3 regions of the Rhodococcus sp. NPDC055024 genome follow, and region 2 is predicted to be linked to each of the others. Evidence: riboswitches for the same ligand, from Rfam matches in the RefSeq annotation. Region 2 holds a riboswitch; each other region holds the start of a gene.
What was found. Region 2 has a riboswitch for cobalamin ahead of ACWF6P_RS13795 (ABC transporter substrate-binding protein). Riboswitches for the same ligand answer to the same signal wherever they lie in the genome.
Positions count from the first base shown of each region.

Region 1: it holds a riboswitch for cobalamin, as region 2 does, so the genes downstream of both, metE (5-methyltetrahydropteroyltriglutamate--homocysteine S-methyltransferase) here and ACWF6P_RS13795 (ABC transporter substrate-binding protein) in region 2, are expected to answer to the same signal.
Region 3: it holds a riboswitch for cobalamin, as region 2 does, so the genes downstream of both, cobN (cobaltochelatase subunit CobN) here and ACWF6P_RS13795 (ABC transporter substrate-binding protein) in region 2, are expected to answer to the same signal.

Region 1 is NZ_JBSGVT010000007.1:101,954-109,488, forward strand. Features, by position in the region: gene ACWF6P_RS16425 (homogentisate 1,2-dioxygenase) at 1-784, opposite strand, end outside; gene ACWF6P_RS16430 (MarR family winged helix-turn-helix transcriptional regulator) at 893-1,459, opposite strand; gene ACWF6P_RS16435 (ABC transporter substrate-binding protein) at 1,863-3,461, shown strand; gene metE (5-methyltetrahydropteroyltriglutamate--homocysteine S-methyltransferase) at 3,520-5,784, opposite strand; cobalamin riboswitch at 5,944-6,152, opposite strand; gene ACWF6P_RS16445 (helix-turn-helix domain-containing protein) at 6,248-6,685, opposite strand; gene ACWF6P_RS16450 (response regulator transcription factor) at 6,902-7,531, opposite strand; gene ACWF6P_RS16455 (sensor histidine kinase) at 7,528-7,535, opposite strand, start outside.
Region 2 is NZ_JBSGVT010000005.1:195,284-202,818, reverse strand. Features, by position in the region: gene ACWF6P_RS13800 (MMPL family transporter) at 1-1,405, opposite strand, end outside; cobalamin riboswitch at 1,475-1,622, shown strand; gene ACWF6P_RS13795 (ABC transporter substrate-binding protein) at 1,739-2,734, shown strand; gene ACWF6P_RS13790 (FecCD family ABC transporter permease) at 2,731-3,771, shown strand; gene ACWF6P_RS13785 (ABC transporter ATP-binding protein) at 3,822-4,619, shown strand; gene ACWF6P_RS13780 ((2Fe-2S)-binding protein) at 4,616-5,386, shown strand; gene phoA (alkaline phosphatase) at 5,424-6,956, opposite strand; gene ACWF6P_RS13770 (error-prone DNA polymerase) at 7,225-7,535, shown strand, end outside.
Region 3 is NZ_JBSGVT010000003.1:130,958-138,492, reverse strand. Features, by position in the region: gene cobN (cobaltochelatase subunit CobN) at 1-2,467, opposite strand, end outside; cobalamin riboswitch at 2,507-2,640, opposite strand; gene cobG (precorrin-3B synthase) at 2,692-3,834, shown strand; gene ACWF6P_RS09530 (precorrin-8X methylmutase) at 3,854-4,480, shown strand; gene cobJ (precorrin-3B C(17)-methyltransferase) at 4,477-5,964, shown strand; gene ACWF6P_RS09520 (HNH endonuclease) at 5,991-6,350, shown strand; gene ACWF6P_RS09515 (nuclear transport factor 2 family protein) at 6,347-6,751, shown strand; gene ACWF6P_RS09510 (PLDc N-terminal domain-containing protein) at 6,748-6,987, shown strand; gene ACWF6P_RS09505 (dihydrofolate reductase family protein) at 7,065-7,535, shown strand, end outside.

The DNA of each region.
Region 1 (7,535 bases), on a different contig from region 2:
AGTCCGTAATGTTGAAGGTGTACGGGTACAGGCAGCCGTCCCAACCGACGACGTCGAAAGGATGAGTGGGGTACACCATTCGGGTTCCGACGATGCCTGCCGACGTACGGTGCTTGACCAGTACTTCGACGTCCGTGCCCTCGGCGACCATGGGCGCGATCGGTCCGTGCAGGTCTCGTTCACAGAACGGTGCGTTCTCGAGCAGTTGGCCGAAACGGGAGAGATAGCGCTTGGGTGGGACGATGTGACTGTTCGCCTCGATGGCGTAAGCGCGGAGTGGCTTGTCACCCTTGGGGATCCACCGGTGGGTCGTGGACATCGGGATCAGGACGTAGTCACCCTCGCGGGCGTCGAGCGTGCCGAAGACGGTCTCGACGGTAGCCTCGCCGGACTCGACGTAGACCATCTCGTCACCGATTGCATTGCGGTACAGGGGGGATGGTGCGGAAGCAACCACGTAGGAGAGTCGGACATCGGCATTGCCGAGTATGAGACGACGGCCGGTTACCACGTCGGTCTCGTTCCAGATGCTCTCGGGGAACAGTGCATGGAGTTTCAGATGGCGGGGTTTGAGGGGGTGGTTGGGCGTGGTGCTTTGGTCGCGCAGTTCCCAGACCGTTGCGTCGACGATGGCCGACGGAATTTCGCGGTGGTAGAGCAGCGACGAATCGGAGGAGAAACCTTCCTCGCCCATCAGTTCTTCGTAGTAGAGGTTGCCCGACTCGTCACGGTGTTGGGTGTGACGCTTCGGTGGAATGTTGCCGAGTTGTCGATAGAACGCCATGACGGGGCTCCTTCTGTGCTGTTCTGCCTGGCCCACATCCACCAGATAGTAAATACATTAACTAAAATGATGTGATGCGTGCAACCCTCGAGACGGTGTTGATTTGCGTCAGTTACGTCCGCGTACGTCGAATTGGCTGCGGTTGGTGATCAGTTTGTCCAGGAGCATGACAAGGATGCGCTGTTCGGCTTCGCTCAGGACGCTGACCCAGGCGTGCTCGCGTTCGTTTTGCTCGCGAAATGCCTCGACCATGGCTTCTCGGCCCTTGTCGGTCAGGTACAGCTGGACAGAGCGTCCGTCGTTCTCGGTGGGGCGGCGATCGATCAGTCCGTCTGCCAGCAGGGACTTGGACAGGTTGGAGACCGCGGCTCGACTCATCCCGGTGAGCCCGGCGGCAGCCTTCGGCTCGATCGGTCCGGCGAGCCAGGTGACGAACAGTAGTCGGAACGACGACCATGACCAGCCGCGAGGGCGGTGGATCGACGACTCGAGATCGTAGGTGACGACGTTGGAGGCTCGATTGAGCGTCAGGAGTACCTCAGTGGCCAACTGGTCGCGAAATCCGTGTTCTGTGGCCAGTCGCTTGTTGGCCAGTTCGATGAACGACCAGAAGTTCAGTTCGCCGACGGTTGTCAGGTCATCGGTTGCCTGGTTGTCGGTCCTCGGGTCATTCATGGCCTAACCCTAGCGCGATCGGGTGGTTCAACACTTAATTAATGTGTGTATTACTTCTCTGGACTGTGACGAACCTTGGCGACTCGGAAATTCGAGCGCTAGTCCGAACGATCGTGATTGCGCAAGGCGGAGACGGCGGCGGACGGGAGATCGAGCACCCTTCGTGCTGGGATCAGTTCGCCGAGGCGCAGTGGAAGCCTCGACGATGCCATCTGGTTGGTGTTCAGCGGACCAGAGTCATCTAGAATTTGATTCTCTTTTCCTCGTCAATATTGTGAATCATCGTCTCAGCTTTGCGAAATCGCAGACATAGAATGAGTCCTTACCTAGAATTCACTCACAAATCTGTCGGGTGTTGGATCCATGAGATCGACGTGTCCGTGAACTGTGAAAGTGAGTCGCAATGAAGCGCTCGTACCGAGCTCGCGCTCGAATCTGCATGGTTGTCCTGGCGTCGGCGACACTGGTGGTGACCGGGTGTGCGAGTAGCGGCCAAGGTACGACCACGGATGCATCGGACGTGACGGCCGGAGTTGTCGGCGACCAGAACGACGGGGGAGAGCCACGCTCGGGTGGCACGGTCTCGTTTGCGACGTACAACGGAATCAGCAGTCTCGACCCAGCAGACCGTCAGGACGGCGGCGCTACCGGTGGTAGCGAAATGGCAGCCATTTACGACCTTTTGATGCGCTTCGACACCGCTGCGGGAGAATATGTTCCCCACATGGCGCAGTCTTTGTCTGCCAACGACGACAACACGGTGTGGACACTGAAATTGCGCGACGGTGTCACCTTCAGCGACGGCACCGCGATGGACAGTGCAGCAGTGTTGTGGAGCATCGATCACTATCTGCAGAAGAAGGGAACTCACGCGCTGGTGTGGAAGACCGCTGTGCGCGAGATGAATTCACCGGATCCGAGTACGGTCGTCTTCACCTTGGCGCAGCCGTGGGACGAGTTCCCGATCATGTTCACCACTGGTCCCGGCATGATCGTCGCACCCTCGTCGATGGCAACCGGCACTTTCGTCCCGGTCGGGGCAGGCCCGTTCACCGTCGAGAAGTTCGCTTCCCAAGACGAATTGGTGCTCGCTGCCCGTACAACGTACTGGGACGGGGCGCCGTATCTCGAGAAGTTGCGCTTCCCGGCAATTGTCAACGAGAAGAGCAAACTGGAGGGCCTACACACCGACGGAATTCAGGTTGCCTATCTGAAGTCTCCCGATTTCATTCACGAGGCTTTCGAAGCCGGCGATCCGGGATTTGTGTACTCGGCCAGCATGGCCGGAGTGCTGGCGATCAATCAGCGCGACGATCGGGCGGCGAAGGACGAGCGTGTGCGAAAGGCGATCGTCGCTGCGGTGGATCCGAATACGTTCAACGAGCGGGTTCAAGGCGGCTTCGGTGAACCTGGCACTGACATGTTCGCGTCGTGGTCGCAATGGCACGGTTCGGTGGCGGGAAACGGTTTCGATCCCGAGGCTGCGAAGAAGTATCTGGCCGAGGCGAAGGCCGACGGTTACGACGGAAAACTGACCTACGTCGGAATGAACGACCCGGCGACGCAACGCAGCGCGCTGACGTTTCAGTCGCTCTTGCAGGCAGTGGGTTTCACGGTCGACATCACCTACGCAACCAGCATCAACGATCTGATCTCCATGCTGTATGCCAAGCACGACTACGACGTGTCCTACTTCGCGTTCAACGTTCTCGAAGAGTCACCGTTCGTGCGTATGTACGGCAATCTGTTCAGTGAGTCGCCGTCGAATATCCTCGGCTACAAGAACGCTCGGATGGACGAGTTGCTCGGCAAACTGCAGACGGCGTCGGGGGAGGAAGAGCGTCGAGCCGTCATCGACGACATCCAGACAGTAGTCAACGAGACGGCGCCGATGGCTGTGGTCAACTCCGGCAAGGTCTTCATTCCGTGGCGCGAGAACGTGCACGGAGTGACGCCGAGTGCGGACGGAATTCTGCTCTTCGGCAATACGTGGTTGAGCTGACCCCCGTGCGCCTTTTTGGTAGTGCCCACTACCGAAAAGGCGCACAAGGGCTTTGCCCCTAAAGCTCCGCTCGGACCAACTTCGCGGCTTCGACGAGGTTACGCAGCGACGCTTCGACCTCGACCGGTCCGCGGGTCTTCAAACCGCAGTCCGGATTGACCCACAATCGTTCGACCGGAACGGCTTTGAGTGCTTCGCGCAGCGACTCGGCGATCTCGTCGACGCTCGGCACACGCGGTGAGTGGATGTCGTAGACGCCCGGGCCGACGCCGAGGTCGAACCCGACCGAACTGAGATCGTCGAGCACCTCCATGTGTGATCGAGCCGCCTCGATGGACGTGACGTCCGCGTCGAGACCGGCAATGGCACCGATCACCGCTCCGAACTCGGAATAGCACAGGTGCGTGTGGATGGCGGTGGAATCTGCGACGCCCGAGGTGGCCAACCGGAAAGCGCCGACGGACCAGTCCAGATAGGCGGGCTGGTCTGCCGCACGCAGTGGGAGTAGCTCACGCAGTGCGGGTTCGTCGACCTGGATGATTCCGATACCGGCGGCCTGCAGATCGACCGTCTCGTCTCGAATGGCCAGTGCGACTTGATTTGCCGAGTCGGCAGGCGGTTGGTCGTCGCGGACGAAGGACCAGGCAAGGATGGTGACGGGCCCGGTGAGCATGCCCTTGACCGGCTTGTCGGTCATCGATTGTGCGTACGTGATCCAGTCGACGGTCATCTGCTTCGGACGCGAGACGTCGCCGTACAGAATCGGCGGACGCACGCAGCGGGTGCCGTACGACTGGACCCACCCGTTGGCGGTGGCGAAGAACCCGTCCAACTGCTCCGCGAAGTACTGGACCATGTCGTTGCGTTCCGGCTCACCGTGAACAAGTACGTCGAGATCCAGCTTTTCTTGGAGCGCAACAACTTCGGCGATCTCGGCGCGCATACGGTTGACGTACTCGGCTTCGTCGATCTCGCCCTTGCGCAGCGCCGCGCGAGCGATGCGGATCTTCGACGTTTGCGGGTACGAGCCGATGGTTGTCGTGGGGAGCGGCGGAAGAGAGAGCAACTCGTCCTGGGCCGCACGGCGTTCGGCGGCGGGTGCTCGACCAGTTGCCGAGTTCAGAACGGCGTCGAGACGGCCTCGAACACTCGCGTCGTTGAGTCTGCGATCGTCCTTGCGGGTCGAGGCGGCCGCTCGCGCCAGAGCGAACTCGTCCTCCACCGATTCCCGACCCTGTGTGAGAGCAGTTGCGAGAGTGACTACTTCCTTGACTTTCTCGGTTCCGAACGCGAGCCACGAGCGCAGTGCCTTGTCGACCCCGGCTTCCGCGTCGAGCGTGTACGGAACGTGCAGCAGAGAGCACGACGTCGAGACGGCAAGCGTATCGACGCTTCCCAGCAGAGCGCCCAATGTGCTCAGTGCCGAGTCCAGATCCGACCGCCAGATGTTTCGTCCGTCGACCACTCCGGCGACGACCAGTTTGCGGGCGAGTTCAGGTACGGAGCCGATCGAATCCTGACCGGCCACCAGGTCGACGGCAAATCCTTCGACGCCGGTCGAAGCAAGTGCGGGCAACGCGTCACGCAGCGAACCGAAGTACGACGCCAACAGAATCGACGGTCGCTCCGAAAGCGCCGAAAGCTGTTCGTACGCAGCGCGTGCCGCTTCGATCTCCTCGTCGGTGCGATCGCCCACGAGTGCCGGTTCGTCGAGCTGGACCCACCCTGCACCGGCCTTCGCGAGCCGGCCGAGTAGGTCCGCATAGAGAGGGAGTAGTTCGTCGAGCCGCGAGAGCAGCGGCTCGTCTGTGCCGACAGCCTTCGAGAGCAGCAGGAAGGTAACCGGTCCGATGACGACCGGGCGGGCCGCAATGCCGTCGGAAAGCGCTTCTGCCAGTTCGGACAAGACCTTGGACGGGTCGAGTTCGAAAGTGGTGGACGGTGAGATCTCCGGCACCAGGTAGTGGTAGTTGGTGTCGAACCACTTCGTCATTTCCAGCGGCGCAATGGTGTCCGTCCCACGGGCAGCTGCAAAGTAGCGGTCCAACGGATCGGTGACGGGCGCGACGCGATCGGGTAGTGCGCCGAGAAGAACTGCGGTGTCGAGCATCTGGTCGTAGAAGGAGAAGGTGTTGACCGGGATTGAGTCGAGGCCCAGGTCACGGAGGTCGGCCAAGCCCTGCCGACGGAGGTCACGGGCCACGCTCTGCAAGGCGTCGGCGTCGATGCGCCCCGCCCAGTAGCTTTCGGTTGCCCGCTTGAGTTCTCGATGAGGACCGATGCGCGGTGAGCCCAGCACGGTCGAAGTGAATGTCGTTGTCACGGAGTTTCTCCAGATTGCCAATGCATTGATGGCCACTGCCGGCAGACGGGTACACCTCACGAGACCTCGAGTTTCGGCAGGCAGCACTGCCCGCACCGCACACGAGGTCCGATGGAGATCTACACGCCCATTCCACGAGGCGGTGGACCGTCGGGCACGGCGTGCCCGACACAGTCGGCAGGTCTTCGGACTCGCGGGCACTCGATCGAGTTGGATCGAACCTACTGGCCGTCGCTTCCCAGGCGGATGCCCAGTGCACATAAACGGCGGTCGTTCCTGCTTACCGCTGCGGGACAGTCCCGGATTTTCACCGGGTTCCCTCTCACTCCGACAGCTTGCGCTGACGGGGCTTCGACGCCGGGAACGGTCTTCGGGGCTCCTCATGACCGTGCCGGGCGAACCAGCTGCATCGACCAGCATAAGGCCAACCCTCCCTGAGCAGTCAAGGAGAGTCGACGAAGCACTAGGCGCGTGACATGTAGGAATTCGAGTCCGGTGGTACGCGCGGAAGATTCTCCGAGGAGCGCAGATTTTCCGCCATTTCCACGAGCAGATCCTGCGACGACGGTGAGAGGTCGACGACTCGCGAGGTGAGGTTTCGCAGGCGCACGTTGTGCAACTGTTCGAGTAGAGAAAGGTCAGCTTCGCCACCGGAGATGGCGGGCGGAGTGTGGTCGGACGGGGCGTAGAAGTAGTCCGGATGGACGTTGAAGAAGTGCGCGAGGGCGGCAACCACTTCCGGTGACGGATTGGTTCGGACGCCGGTGCGCAGTTGTGACAGATACGGAGTCGAGATGCGGCAACCGAACTCGGTCATGCCGCGAACGACCATCGCATTGGTGACGTGAAAGTCGGCAGTCTCGAACAGCGAGTTCAATCGATCGTTGAACTGGTTCGACATGAGACGCCCCTTCCCCGTTACACAGGCTCCGTCAATTCAATTAACTGCATCATAGCCAGTTATCGAACGATTAGCTGTTTCGGACTTGCGTGACCGGGTAGTTTTCCGGGCAAATCCCTAGGGTATAAGGTCCCTACTTTGAGTGATCTGGACAAATTGCCATCAATGAACGAGCGGCGAACTATTTGCCGGGAAGCGGGTTCTCGCCCGTCCTGATCAGAGCCAGCCGTTCGACTCGGCGATTCTGACGGCTTCGGCACGTGTCGTGGCGCCGGTTTTACCCATCGCGGCCGACAGGTGATTTCGAACCGTTCCGGGGGAGAGGAAGAGTTCCGCCGCGATGGCTGCCACGGGCGCGCCGTCGTGCGCGGCCCGGAGAACTTGGGTCTCACGTTCTGTCAGGGGCGACTCGCCGCTGACGAGGCTGTCGGCCGCAAGGGTGGGATCGACGACGCGCAATCCGGCGTGGACACGTCTGACGGCGTCGGCAAGCTGCCTGGCGGGCGTGTCCTTGACGACGAACCCGCCGGCCCCGGCGTGCAGGGCTTTGCGAAGAAATCCGGGACGTCCGAACGTGGTGACGATCAGGACTCGAGTGTCGGGTGCTGCCTCGCGAAGGGCTGCCGTCGCGGCAATCCCGTCCATGCCAGGCATCTCGACATCGAGAAGTGCGACATCCGGGCGGTGCTCGAGAACGGCGGCCACTACCTCGTCACCGCGGCCGACCTCGGCCACCACGGACAGGTCGGATTCCAGATCGAGCAGCGCGGCCAGCGCTCCTCGCACGAGTGCCTGGTCGTCCGCCAAGAGCAGCCGTATGGATGCCCGCTCGCCCTGGTTGCTCACACTT
Region 2 (7,535 bases):
GCGCCTGAACCGCGATGAGTTGATTGGTGCTCGCAACCACGGTTGCCTGACCGATGCCCTCGACCTGACCGGCGGACTCGGCGATCGCTGCACCTTCGGCCGGGGTGAGAGTGTTCCCGTCCTCGGCCTGCAGGATCATCGTCGCGCCGTTTCCGGTCTGCGGGAAGTCGTTGACCAATGTATCCATCGCGACGCGAGCGGGGTCGTTGTCCGGCAAGGCGGTGTACGAGAGCTCTCCCAGACGGGCGCCGAGCAGAGGCGAGGCCATCACGAGCAGCACGGCGACGATCGTCACCGAGACCGCCACCGGACGCTTCATCACCCACGTGACGACGCGGCCCCAGAACTTGCGCGAGCGTTCCTCGCCGCGTTGTGCCGCGTCCTTGCGCCACGTCAGGGCATTGATGCGGTGACCCAGAATGGCAAGCAGCGCAGGCACAGCAGTCAGCGACAGGACGGCCGCGCTCAGTACCGCAGCGATCGCGCCGAAGCCCAGAGACCGGATGACGGCCTGGGGGAAAACGAGCATGCCGCTGAACGCACAGATCAGCAGTAGACCCGAGAACATGACGGTGCGACCCGCCGTCAGAACTGTTCGCTGGGCAGCAGCTCCCGGATCCGAGCCTGAATTCAGTTCTTCACGGAACCGGCCGACCACGAAGAGTCCGTAGTCGATCGCCAGTCCCAACCCGAGAAGAGAAGCGACGTTGATCGAGAATGAGGACACATCGGTGATCAAGGTGAGGATCCGGAGAACCGCCAATGCGCTCAGGACGCTGAGTACGCCCACGAACACCGGAACCGCGGCAGCGACGACGCCGCCGAAGATGAAGACCAGCAGCACCAGAGTGATCGGAATGGCGATGGCCTCGGCAACAACCAGGTCTTTCTCGAGTTTGGTGTTGAATGCGACGCCGACGACGGTGTTGCCCGCGAATTGTGCCTCGGCGCCTTCGACTTCGAGCTTGGGCAAGAGATCGGCGAAAGTGGCCGGCGTGACTCCCGAGTCCGGTGCCAACGTGATCGCAACGGCGCCCATGGATCCGTCGTTCGAGAGCAGACTGGCCTTGGCCGCCGCGTCCGTTCCCCAATACGACTTCACCGACGCCGTCGGCACTTCCGTTTTGAACTGGTCGACCGCGGCCGTCACTGCCGGCCCGATGTCGTCCAGGGTCTTACCGCCCGTGGGCGAATAGATCGCGATGATGTCCGGGGTCTGTGGGCCGAGATTGTCTTCGATGATGTCGGCGACCTTCGCGGAGTCGCTGCCCGGATCGATGAATCCGCCCTGGCTGAGCTTGCCGAACACTCCGAGTCCCCACACCCCACTGATGAGAACTATCAGAACCGCGAGGCTCAGTACCCACCATTTCCGGGCAACGACGGTTTGGGCCCAGCGTGTCATGTATCAACTCCGGTGTGTGGGGGCGTCTGGCCAGATCGACTGTAGTGGGCGTTTGGTCTTGAATCGGAAACGTCATGCATACTGCTCGAAGCACTTGCAAGCCACGCGTGTGGGGGAAGCCGGTCCGAATCCGGCGCTGACCCGCAACGGTAGGTCGATTCTCGGTAGTCACCGAGCGTTGGCAAGCCCGATTACCCACCGCGCGGTGTGCGACATCCATTCGTCGTGGTCTACGAAAAGGAAGTCCAGCAGGAGCTCTGGCCGAGGATCAGCGTGCGGGCGGAGTTGTCTGTCGGATTCTCATTCGTGGCTCAGAGCCCTTACGAGGTCCCCGTGTCACTTCAGTTCTCCCCGTCCCGTGCCGCCGCCGTTCTTGTTGCGGTCGCCTTGGTTTCGGCAGGTTGTTCCAAAGGCGAAGCTGCTGGCGGTTCTTCAACCACCGAATCCTTTGCACAGCCAGTTTCCGTCACGAACTGCGATCGGGAGGTGACGTTCGATTCGCCACCGCAGCGGATCATCACGATGAACGATCACGTCACCGAAGTACTCATCGAGATGGGCGTCGGCGACCGTATCGTCGGGATGGGATATGGCGACAGCACGCCCACCCCGGAGACTGCCGAACAGTTCGCGAAAATCACCAACCTGGCCAAGGAATACCCGACAGCCGAGCAGATTCTCGACCTCGACCCCGATTTTGTCGTCGGCGGTATGAGCAGCGCGTTTCAGGAGAAAGAAGGGCGTTCGCGAGACCTGTTCGCCGAACGCGGAATCAACACGTTCCTCTTCTCCGAGTACTGCGGCCAAGGATTCCCGAACATCTCGATGCTGGAAAACGACTATGCGCAATTGGGGCGGATTCTCGGCGTCGAAGATCAAGCAGCCGAGGTGACTGATCAAGTAACGCAGGGGCTCGATGCGGTGAAGGCGGCAGTCGGAGATGCTCCGCCGGTGCCGACATTCTTCTATGACGGAGGGAAGGACGTTCCGACGACGATCGGCGGGGTGGGCGTCGGGCAACTCGTCGCTGGTTACGCGGGAGCGACGAACATCTACTCCGAGGGCGAGCGTCCGTATGTCAAGACCACGTGGGAGGTTGTGGGGGAGCGCGCGCCACAGGCGATCGTCGTCCTGGACTACGGATCTGAGAACGCCCAAGCGAAGATCGACTTCCTGAAGTCACATCCCGTCATGGTCACCACTCCCGCCGTCCAGCAGAATCGATTCGTCGTCATTCCTCTTGACGACTTTTTCGAGAGCCCGCGTCTGGTGCGTTCGGCCCAGACCATCGCGGCAGGCCTGCATCCGGGCGTAGTTCCGGCACAGTGACCAGGTCGCGTTCAAGCTATACAGCTTTGCTTGCTGTGCTCTGTGTCGCGCTTGCCGTCGTTATGGGGTTGGCCGTCTCCTTGGGATCGGTTCGCATTCCCGTCGGTGACGTCTGGGCGATAGTCGGAGCCCGTTTGGCTCCAGGGACTTTCGAGACATGGTGGACCGCGGCGCGGGAGTCGATCGTGATCGATTCTCGCCTACCGCGTGCCCTCACGGCTGCGGTGGTGGGTGCGTCCTTGGCGATGTCGGGTGCTGTTGCTCAGGCTGTCACCCGTAATCCGCTTGCCGATCCGTATCTGCTCGGAGTCTCGTCGGGCGCAGGATTCATGGTGGTTTTGGTTACGGTTCTGGGGATCGGAGCCGGAATGCTCGGCGTATTCACGATTCCTGTTGCCGCGTTCATCGGAGCGATGATTCCGTTGTTCCTGGCGTTGCTGATTGGTGGTAGATATCCGCAGCCGACTGCAATCATTCTTGTGGGTGTTGCGCTCGGACAGATATTTTCGGCATTGATCACTTTTTGTCTTTTGGTGATAGCGGACGAGCGTCACATCACAGGAGTTATGCACTGGCTCGCCGGTGGATTCGGTGATGCGCGGTGGTCGACGTTGATCTTCCCGACAATCACGCTGGTCGTCGTCGGTACCGCGCTCCTGTTCAGTTCGCGATGGATGGACGTGTTGCAGACCGGTGACGACGGGGCTGCTGCACTCGGTATGAACGTCAGACGGTTTCGTGTGTTGTCCTTGCTTGCGGTCTCCGTACTGGCCGGCGCAGCTGTCAGCGTTGCCGGCGGAATCGGTTTCATCGGTCTGCTGATCCCGCATCTGGCCGGTTTCATCGTCGGCACCAGAGCAATTCGACTGCTCCCTGCCGCAGCCTTGCTGGGCGCTGTCGCCATGGTTGCCGCAGATACCGCTGCGCGCTCGGTGGCGCAATCCACTGAAGTCCCGGTCGGGGTGATCACCGCCCTCGTCGGTGCGCCGATTTTCGTCTGGATGCTCTACCGGCAGTATCGGAGGCTCGAACAGTGACACAGGCCAGAGCAGTGACACAGGCCAGAACAGTGACACAGGCCAGAGCAGTGACACTCACGAAGGATGCCGAAGCTGCGCCACTGCTCGAACTCGTCGAGACCCGGGCGCGGCTCGGTAGTCGCGAAGTGTTGCGCGGCATCACTTTCGCAGTTGCGTCCGGTGAAATATTGGGCTTGGTCGGGCCGAACGGCAGTGGCAAGACGACGGCGCTGCGCTGCTGTTACAACGCCTTGACGCCAACAGGTGGCGCAGTTCTGATCGATCAGGCCGACTCGACGACGCTCTCGCGCAAGGACATCGCCAAAACCATCTCGGCGAGCGTCCAGGAACCTACTGTCTCGGCGGGTCTTTCGGTTCGTGAATCGATCGCACTCGGACGAACTCCGCACCGTAGCTGGTTGGACCGAAGCACGGAGCGGGATACCGCCATCGTGGACCGGTGCATCGAGCAGGTCGGTTTGGTCGAGCTTGCCGGACGAGACGTCTCGACCCTGTCGGGTGGTGAGCGGCAACGTGTCTCGATAGCTCGCGCGTTGGCTCAGGAGCCCAAGGTTCTGCTGTTGGACGAGCCGACCAATCATCTCGATCTTCGGCACCAGCTGATCGTGATGGAATTGCTGGCCGAGCTTGCTTCGGCGGGGCTCGCGGTTGTGGTCACGATGCACGATCTACGGTTGGCAGTCGAGTACTGCGACAACCTTGCTGTGCTCACCGATGGTGAACTCCGCGCGTGTGGGTCTACCGTCGAGGTGTTGGACGAGCCGTTGTTGGCCGAGGTTTTCGGTATCAGGGCGCGAGTCGAACGCGGAGTACGCCCGCGGATGGAGATATTGGGGCTGGCATGACGGAATCTATAGCCGGGGTCTACGCCCGTATGGCAGCAGCTGTGCCGTTCTTCGACGACCTGACTGCGTATCCGGATACGGTACCCGCGGTGTTGATGACCGACCCCCAGTGGTTGGCAGCTCGCGTCGCCGATACGGCCAGGCGATGGGGGAGTGCGGACAGTCGAGTCAACGGCACGTTGTGGTGGTACTCGGCCAGCTCAACGCTGGCAGGCATTCCGATCGGAACCGGAATGGCTACCGGGTTCGCGGCCGATCCGTCGCTGGATGGTGGACGGATCTTCCTGCGTGACAACGGCTATCTGGGTGGGTTTGCTGCCGGTTCGGTCATCCCGATCTCGCAGAGTGTGGCGGAGTTGGGTCGCGCGATGTTCGGCTCGCTCGGTCCCGTGATCGAGGTACTCGCCGACGTGTCCGGCGTTCGGCAGCAGGCGCTGTGGGCGATCGCGACGGACTCCATCGCCAATCGCAGCCTTGACGCGGCCGGTAGCGCGCGGGAGCGTGGAAGTGCATTTGCTGCCGGCCTGATCGATGTTCTCCGCGGTGAGAACCCGGGCATTCCGGCCCCGCGTTTCGTCGATGTCGACCGCAGTGAAAGTGTTGTGCGCGTTTCCAATCCATTGATGCCGGTGGCATTCGGGCGACGTAGATTCACGCAGCGGGCGTCGTGCTGCCTGATCTACGAGGTGCCCGGTGAAGGCAAGTGCACCAGTTGCCCGAAGCGCGCACCCGAAGATCGGGTGCGCGCCTTGGCAGCTCTGGTGTGACTGGACCCAGGAATTACCGGGTCGGGTGTTTCTCAGGTCAGTGCGCTGCGACCTTGGAACGGTCGAGACCCAGCGCGTCGGTCATCGTGAAGAACAGATCGGTTTGGTCCGTGAGGCCACTGACGTTGGCGGCGTGGGGGCCGAAAGCTGCTACGCGCAACTGAGTTCCGGTATGTCCTTCGGACTCGACGGCCGGATCCTCGGACGTTCCGTAGCTGATCGTCATCTCCGAGCCGTCCTTGGTGGTCAGCTTGCGGGTCAGGCCGGGGTAGACGATTTCCTGGGCGCGCTCAACCGGGATGTTCTGGTCCTTGGCGATGGTGGCGATGTCGTCGGCGCTGACATTGGTGACGATCTGACTGGTGTGAGCGTGGTCGGCCGTGACGATGACCAGGGTTTCTCCGTCGGTCTTCGCGAATTCGAGTGCCTTCTGCACAGCTTCGTCGAGGTCGACGGTTTCACCGATCTGACCGCACGCGTTGGCTGCGTGATCCTGCTTGTCGATCGAGGCACCTTCGACCTGGAGGAAGAAACCGTTGTCGTTGACCTTCAGCAGATCGATGGCCTTCTGAGTCATGTCCGCGAGCTTGGGTACGTCGGAGGTTCGCTTGGGGTTGTCGACGCAGGTTTCGGCGGGCTGCAGGTAACCGTCACGGGTGGCGACGGATCCTTCCCAGCGGACGGGCATGTTGCCCTCGGCGAACAGGCCGAGCACGGGCGCATCCTGATCGGCCTTGCCGACCTCGTTCATCTCGGCGGCGTTCTTCACCAGCTGGTAGCCGCGAGCCGCAGCCTGCTCGTTGAGTGTCTTGCCCTGCCAGTCACCGGCTTTCGCAGTCTCGGCGAAGGACTTGGCACCACCGGCGAAGGTGACGTCGGCGCGGGTGTCGAGGAGCTGTTCGCTGATCGATCCCTTGCCGCCGTTCTCGAGGGCGTTCTCCGGGCAGGACTTGGACGTCGTCTCCGGCCCGTAGCACTTGCGGCCACTGACGTGCGCGACCTGCACTGCGGGGGTGGCGTCCTGCACCTCGGCGGTGGAGACGTTGCCGGTGGCCTTGCCGTTCGCCTTGGCGATCTCGAGGACGGTCGACTGGGCCTGACCCTTGATGTCGACGGAAATCGCGCCGTTGTAGGTCTTGGTGCCGGTGGACCACGCCGATCCGCTGGCGGCGGAGTCGGTGACGTAGTCGGGCTTGCCGTCCTTGGTCAGTGCGTAGTGCGTGTACTGGCCGGTGATCGGCAGGGCGTCGAGACCGGGGAAGCTGCCGGCAGCACCCTCGGCGTAGTTGCGTGCGGCGGTGATCTCCGAGTCGCCCATGCCGTCGCCGATCAAGAGAATGACGTTCTTCGCGCCGGAAGCGTTGACGGCGTCGCGCACTGCGGCCGACTGATTACCGTCGATACGACGAGCACCACCGTTCGAGGACAGTTCGCCGGTCGCGGCTCGATCGACGGTCGTTCCGTTCGAGCGTGTTGCCTCGTCGGCACTGCTGCTGCAGCCGGCAGCGGCCAGAACGGCGACGGCGCCGGCGACGGCCGTCAACCTACGTGTGTTGCGCGAGAACGACATACGAGTAGTACTCCTGGAAACAGTGTGGATGGAGATGATGAACGCCGCTAATGATCTGGGTCCAAAGTGAACGGAGTGCAGACATGCGTACATCTGAATGTGACGAGACGGTGAGGGTTGAGGTTCGCTCTGTTGACTGCGAGTGAGTGACCTGTCAGACTGAAACTGCATCGAACATCAGTTCGATGCATGTGGTGCGTCTTCCCTTTCGGCATCCTCGAGCAGTCGGTCGTCCGTGACGGCCGGCTCGATCAGGTGCGAGGTCAGTGTGGGTTGGGGAAATGGGCCGCCGACGTGGTCCGAGATGGAACGGGTGCTTTCAGGGCGGCCCGGCCGCGTGGAACACGAGGATTTGTTCCCCGGCGATGGAAGCGACAGCCCCGCCTGGTCGCGAAAGCGCGGCGAGTACCACGCTGGCGAGCTCACCCGTGGCACCGGCGTGGTTCCTTACGCAGAGTTGCATGCTCACTCGGCCTTCAGTTTTCTCGACGGCGCATCGTCGCCGGAAGAGCTGGTCGAAGAAGCAGTGCGTCTCGGGCTCGAAGCTATCGCCGTCACCGACCACGACGGGTTCTACGG
Region 3 (7,535 bases), on a different contig from region 2:
TGGGGTCGACCGAGTAGAAGTTACGACCGGTGGGGAGAACGTTGATCAGGCCGCGCAGCGGCGAGCCGCTCGGACCGGCGGCGATGAAACCGCCGTCGAGCGCATGCAGGACCTGTTTGATCTCGTTGTTCGTCTGCCGCAGACGCGGAACCACTTCGGTGGCGGCGAACTGAAGGATCTTCACGACGGTCTCGTCGTCGCTGAGTTGTTCTGCAGCGGCTGGGTTCCAGTCGGCGTCGTACATGCCGCGAACCAGAGCGTGCGCCTTTTCCTCGATGTCGTCGACACGGTTGCGGGACTCGTCGCCGTCTTCGCTGAGCCCGAGGGCCTCACGCAGACCGGGGACGCTCTGTTCGCCGCCCCACATCTGACGGGCACGCAGCATCGCGAGTACCAGTTCGATTTCGGCGTCGCCCTCTGGTGCACGGCCGAGAATATGCAGGCCGTCGCGGATCTGGACGTCCTTGATCTCGCACAGCCAACCGTCGACGTGCAGGAGCATGTCGTCGAAGACGTCTTCTTCGGGACGCTCCGCGAGGCCGAGGTCGTGGTCCATCTTGGCTGCCCGCATCAGCGTCCAGATCTGCTGGCGAATGGCCGGCAGCTTGGACGGGTCCAGTGCGGAGATGTTGGAGTGCTCGTCGAGCAGTTGCTCGAGACGGGAGATGTCGCCGTAGCTTTCCGCGCGGGCCATCGGCGGGATCAGGTGATCGACGAGCGTCGCGTGGGCACGACGCTTTGCCTGTGTTCCTTCACCCGGGTCGTTGACCAGGAACGGGTAGATCAGCGGCAGGTCGCCCAGGGCTGCGTCGGTGCCGCAGTTGCTGGACATGCCGAGCGTCTTGCCCGGCAACCATTCGAGGTTGCCGTGCTTGCCCAGGTGCACAACCGCGTCGGCACCGAATCCACCTGCATCAGGCGTCGCCGCGATCCAGCGGTAGGCCGCGAGGTAGTGATGGCTCGGCGGCAGATCCGGGTCGTGGTAGATCGCGACGGGCTTTTCGCCGAATCCCCGGGGCGGCTGGACCATGAGCACGACGTTGTTGAATCGCAGTGCCGCGATGACGATTTCGCCGTCCGGATCCTGCGAGCGATCGACGTACAGCTCGCCGGGCGCTGTGCCCCAATGCTCTTCGACGCCGCTGCGCAGCTCTTCGGGCAACGTGGCGAACCATTCGCGGTACTTTGCTGCCGAGATTCGGATCGGATTTCCCTCGAGCTGCTCGGCAGTGAGCCAGTCGGGATCCTGGCCGCCGGCCGCGATCAGGGCATGGATCAGCGCGTCGCCGTCCTTCGCCGCCAGGCCGGGAACTGCGTCCGGACCGTCGACCGGACCGAGGTCGTAACCGGCAGAACGCATTTCAGTGAGCAGGTCGATTGCGCTCGCCGGAGTATCGAGACCGACGGCGTTGCCGATGCGGGCGTGCTTGGTCGGGTACGCCGAGAGCATCAGGGCAACGCGACGCTCGGTGGTGGGTATGTGGCGCAGCTTGCCGTGACGGACCGCGATCCCGGCGACACGTGCAGCGCGCTCGACGTCAGGGACGTACGTGGACAGTCCGTCGGAGTCGATTTCCTTGAAGGAGAACGGGACGGTGATGATGCGACCGTCGAACTCCGGCACCGCGACCTGGGTCGCGACGTCGAGAGGAGACAGTCCGTCGTCGTTCTCGTCCCAGGTGGCGCGGCTACTGGTCAGGCACAGACCCTGCAGGATCGGGACGTCGAGAGCAGCGAGTGCGGCAACATCCCAGGCTTCGTCGTCGCCACCGGCGGACGCCGTCGCGGGCTTGGTGCCACCGGCAGCAAGAACTGTCACGACCATGGCGTCGGCGCGGCGGAGAGTGGTCAGAAGTTCGGCTTCTGCGGTTCGTAGTGATGCGCAGTAGATCGGGAGCGCTGTGCCACCAGCCTCGGCGACGGCGTCACACAACGCCTGGATGTACCGGGTGTTTCCGGCCAGGTGCTGAGCGCGGTAGTACAGAACGGCGATGACGGGACCGGTCGCCGAGTCGAGATCGGGCGCGAAATCCGCGATTCCCCAGGAAGGCAGGTGGGCCGGCGGTTCGAACCCGTGGCCGGTGAGCAGGACGGTGTCGGACAGGAAGTGGTGCAGCTGTGCCAGATTCTGCGCGCCGCCCTCGGCCAGGTAATTGTGGGCCTCGGCAGCGACGCCGGCGGAGACCGTCGAGCACTCCATGAGGTCGGCGTCCGGTGCGTGCTCGCCGCCGAGCACGACGACAGGGAGTCCGGAGGCGAGGACCATGTCCAGGCCGTCCTCCCAACTGCGACGGCTGCCGAGGATACGAACGATCACGAGATCGACGCCGTCGAGCAGCGGCGGCAAGTCTTCCGAAACGAGCAAGCGGGAAGGGTTGGCCCAGCGGTAGGAAACTCCGTCGCCGGCTTCCTGGCTGGCGCGGGCGCTCAGCAGATCGGTGTCGGACGTGGAGAGCAGAAGAATCACGGGTGAAGCCTTCCTGGGGTTTCGCGCCCCGTGGCACAGATCTGTCATCGACGGCGGTTGAGGGTCTGACTCGTGTTTCCGAGCGGAAACACATTCCGTTCGAAAGAACACTCACAGTGGCGCGACCGCACCGGACTTTCACCGGTTTCCTCAACTGCCGTCACTGGTGGTGGTGATGCTACCGGTCCGCAGAAGGCACTCATGACAGGTCGTACCCTGGAGCCATGCCCACGGACCGTTCACAGCCAGACGCGTGCCCGGGTGCACTGCAAGTTCACCACGCCGCCGACGGCGCACTGGCACGCGTGCGCCTCCCCGGCGGTCTCCTCACCCCGGCCCAATTGCAGACGCTTGCCGACGCGGCGCGCGATCTGGGTAACGGTCAGATGGAACTCACCTCGCGGGGCAACGTTCAGTTGCGCTCGGTCTCGGATCCCGAAGCCTTCGCGGCGCGTATCGCGTCGGCGGGTCTGCTGCCGTCCGCGACGCACGAGCGAGTACGCAACATTCTCGCGTCCCCACTGTCCGGCCGTATCGGGGGCGTCGCCGACATTCGTGAACTGGTCCACCGTCTCGATTCGGCCATCCAAGCGGATCAGGCATTGGCGGATCTGCCGGGGCGAACGCTGTTCACCCTTGACGACGGACGCGGAGACATCACTGGGCTGCGAGGCGATTTCGGACTCCATGCGCACAGCGCCACCGAGCATTCCCTGGTGCTCGCCGGTCACCACACCACTCACCGCGTACATGCAGATGACGCCGTCGGGTTGCTCCTCGAGGCGGCTCGATCGTTCCTCGAGGTTCGCGACAAGCACTGGCGGCTGGCTGAGGTTCCGGACGGAATCGAGCGCACCCTCGAGCAGTTGGGCCTGAGCGCCGAGTCCATCGGCGAGGCGGATCTCACGCCGGATGCACGGCCCACCATCGGGTGGCTCGAGCAGCGAGACGGAACGGTCGCCCTGGGCGGCGGCCTGCGGTTCGGGCTGCTCGACGCTCGGCTGGCCGAGTTCCTCGCCGCCGTCGACAAGCCTGTCGTCGTGACGCCGTGGCGATCGGTGCACATCTTCGACCTCGAAGAATGGGCGGCCGAACAGGTAGTCCGAGTGCTTGCCCCCATGGGACTGATCTTCGACGAGAACTCGCCGTGGCTCGACGTCACCGCGTGCACCGGAAGTCCGGGATGCGAGAAGTCACTCGCCGACGTGCGCACCGACGCGATCAACGCCGTCGAGCAAGCAGAGCTACCCGTCGTCGGACGGCAGCACTGGGCCGGGTGCGAGCGCAGTTGCGGACGTCCCCGCGGGGACGTAGCGGATGTGGTTGCGACGGGTGACGGTTACCGGGTGAATCCGGCCAATCGGTGATGCCTCTATCGTGTGGCACATGATCGAGTACATCCGTGACGGCGCGGAAATCTATCGCCAGTCCTTTGCCACCATTCGGGCCGAAGCCGACCTGAGCCGTTTCCCGGCGGATGTCTCGCAAGCTGTAGTTCGCATGATTCACGCAAGTGGCCAGGTCGATCTCGTCGACGACGTCGCCTTCACTCCCGGAGTCGTCTCTGCCGCGCGTGCCGCTCTGCGCGACGGCGCGCCGATCTTCTGCGACGCCCAGATGGTGGCGGCCGGCATCACGCGCAAGCGCCTGCCCGCCGGCAACGACGTCATCTGCACCCTCGGCGATCCTCGGGTTCCCGTGCTGGCGTCCACCATCGACAACACTCGCTCGGCCGCTGCCCTCGAACTGTGGGGAGCCAAGCTCGAGGGCGCTGTTGTCGCGATCGGAAACGCACCCACCGCACTGTTCCATCTCCTGAATCTCATCGAAGCCGGAGCGCCCCGTCCCGCCGCGATCGTCGGAGGTCCGGTCGGCTTCATCGGCGCTGCCGAGTCGAAGGAAGCTCTCATCGAACACGCCAGCGGAATCGATCATCTCGTGCTCCGCGGCCGACGCGGCGGAAGCGCGATCACTGCGGCGGTCGTCAATGCGATTGCGAGCGAAGTCGAATGAGCGCAGGCAAGCTCTGGGGTGTCGGAATCGGCCCCGGTGATCCCGAATTGGTGACTGTCAAGGCCGCCCGCGTCATCGGCGAGGCAGACGTGGTCGCGTTCCACTCTGCGCGGCACGGCAAAAGCATCTCCCGCGGCGTTGCAGCGCCGTACATGCGTGAAGGGCAGATCGAAGAGCATCTCGTCTACCCCGTCACCACCGAGACCGTTGATCATCCCGGCGGATATCAGGGCGCGATGGACGAGTTCTACGAAGCGGCTGCCGAGCGGTTGGCAGTTCACCTCGAGGCCGGTCGAACCGTCGCGTTGCTCGCTGCCGGCGATCCGCTCTTCTACAGCTCCTACATGCACATGCACAAGAGGCTGGCCGATCGCTTCGACGCCGAGGTGATTCCCGGTGTCACCTCCGTCAGCGCGGCATCGGCTGCACTCGGAAAGCCGCTGGTCGAGGGTGAAGAAATCCTGACGATCCTGCCCGGCACGTTGCCGCAGGCCGAGCTGACCAGACGGCTCAAGGAAACCGACGCCGCCGCCATCCTCAAGCTCGGACGCACGTTCCCGCCGGTCCTGCAATCGCTCGAGGATTCCGGCCGCCTGGGTGAAGCCCATTACGTCGAGCGTGCGAGCACCACACGTCAACGCGTCGAATCCGCTGCCGACGTCGACCCGGACGGAGTTCCGTACTTCTCGATCGCCATCGTTCCGAGCCCGTCGAACAACCCTCGACCGGCAACCGAGTCTCGCGGCGAGGTGGTCGTGGTCGGACTCGGGCCGGGCGATACCGCCTGGACCACACCTGAAGTGGCGCATGAGCTTTCGTTGGCCACCGACCTCGTCGGCTACGGCCCTTACGTCGATCGCGTGCCGACGCGTCCAGGTCAGCGTCGCCATTCCAGCGACAACCGCGTCGAAGCGGAACGCGCCGCGATGGCGCTGGACCTCGCGAAGAACGGCGCCCGCGTAGCTGTCGTCTCGTCGGGAGATCCCGGCGTATTCGCCATGGCTGCAGCAGTTCTCGAAGTTGCCGCCGAAGACCAGTGGAGCGGCGTCCCGGTCCGCATCCTTCCCGGCATGACGGCGGCAAACGCTGTCGCCAGCCGCGTCGGCGCTCCCCTCGGGCACGACTATGCGGTGCTCTCCCTCTCCGATCGCCTCAAGCCGTGGGATGTCGTCGCACGCCGGATCTCGGCAGTTGCAGCCGCGGACATGGCATTTGCGGTCTACAACCCGGCGTCGAAGTCCCGGACCTGGCAGGTCCAGGCGATGAAGGACCTCGTGCTCGAGCACCGCTCCCCTGAGACTCCCGTTGTCATCGGTCGCGATGTTGCAGGCGCCGAGGAATCCGTTCGGGTCGTCACCCTCGGTGAGCTCGAGCCTTCCGAGATCGACATGCGGACTCTGCTGATCGTCGGCTCCTCGATGACGACGGTCGTCGAAACCGGTTCGGGCCGTCAGGTGTTCACCCCGCGGCGCTACCCGGAGTGAACATCACACAGCGATAGCATGGCCTAATGCCCGTCAACCGGACCCGGAAAGCCAGATACGCGCGTAAACGGAAACGCCGGATGGATCTGGTGGAGCACGACCTGTCCGTCGAGCAGTGGTCCGCGCTCAAAGCGGCCTGGGGTGGATGCGCGTACTGCGGTGAGCCGGACGAGTCGCCGCAGCGTGACTGCGTGCTCGCGATCTCCCGCGGTGGGCGCTACACACTCGACAACATCGCACCGGCTTGCCGCTCGTGCAATGCGAGCAAATGCAACAGCGAGGTCACTCTCTGGTTGCGGCGCAAGGGGTATGACGAGAAGGCCTTCCTCCTGCGCCACGCGGAGATAGGTATGGAGATGAGGGCGCAGTTCTCGGAGCAGTCGTGACGGCCCCGCACGGGTTGCGCCTGATTCTCGACGAGCTGATGGAGTTCGAACCTCTGTTTCACCGGACGCGAGTAGCCATGTCGCGAGACGAGTTCGATGCGGTCGTCGACCCGGAGTTCCGGGAAATCGGAGCCTCCGGTGCGCGATACACCCGCGACTACGTGCAGTCGGTAGTCGAGACCCGGCGACTCCGCGGCGAACTGAACGACGCGGCCGAACTCGGATGGAAGGTCGACCGACCTGCGCTGAACCCAATCGCTCCGGACCTGTATCTGGTGACGTATCGGCTGGCGCAGGCGCATCGGGTTACCGAGCGATCATCCATCTGGCGGTTCGCCGAGAATCGATGGAGAGTGTTGTTTCATCAAGGCACAGTTGTCGAAAGTGGTCTGGAAGAGTGAACGAAACGACCCACAACCCCACCATTCCGCTTTGGGTGGACATCACCTTCACCGTCTTCGTTCTTGCCTGGATCTTCATCACGATTAGCGCGCTCGTGGCGATCGTGCGCACCGACTTCGACCGTTCGGGCGGCAAATTCTGGTGGTGCGCGCTGGTGATTGCGGTACCCGTACTCGGAGCGCTCGTCTGGTTGCTGTTCGGACGACCCCCGCGTGACTCCAGGTCCCGAACCTGACCTGCACCGACGACGCGGCAGTAGTCTGAGTACGGTCCGGTGCTGTCACTCTGCGCGTATCAGGGGAGAACAACGAGATGAGACCACTTCGATACTCGATCAACGTCACCCTCGACGGCTGCTGCCATCACGACGCCGGGCTCCCACCCGACGAGGAGTCGATGCGCTACTGGACCGCTCAGATGAAACGAGCCGACGCTCTGCTTTTCGGCCGGGTGGCCTACGAGATGATGGAGTCGGCGTGGCGGAAGCCGGCAACGGGCACATGGCCTGACTGGATGGACGAGTGGGAGGTCCCGTTCGCCGATGCCATGGACCGGGCGAAGAAGTACGTCGTGTCGAACACGCTGAGCGGGGTCGATTGGAATGCCGAACTCGTGCAAGGCGACTTGGGGCCAGCGATTCAAAGGCTCAAGGAGCAGCCCGGCGAAGGCCTGTGGGTTGGTGGCGTGACACTCCCCCTGGCGCTGGCAGACCTGGGACTGATCGACGAGTACGAGTTCGTTGTGCAACCGGTCCTCGCCGGACACGGACCGACGTTGCTCGCC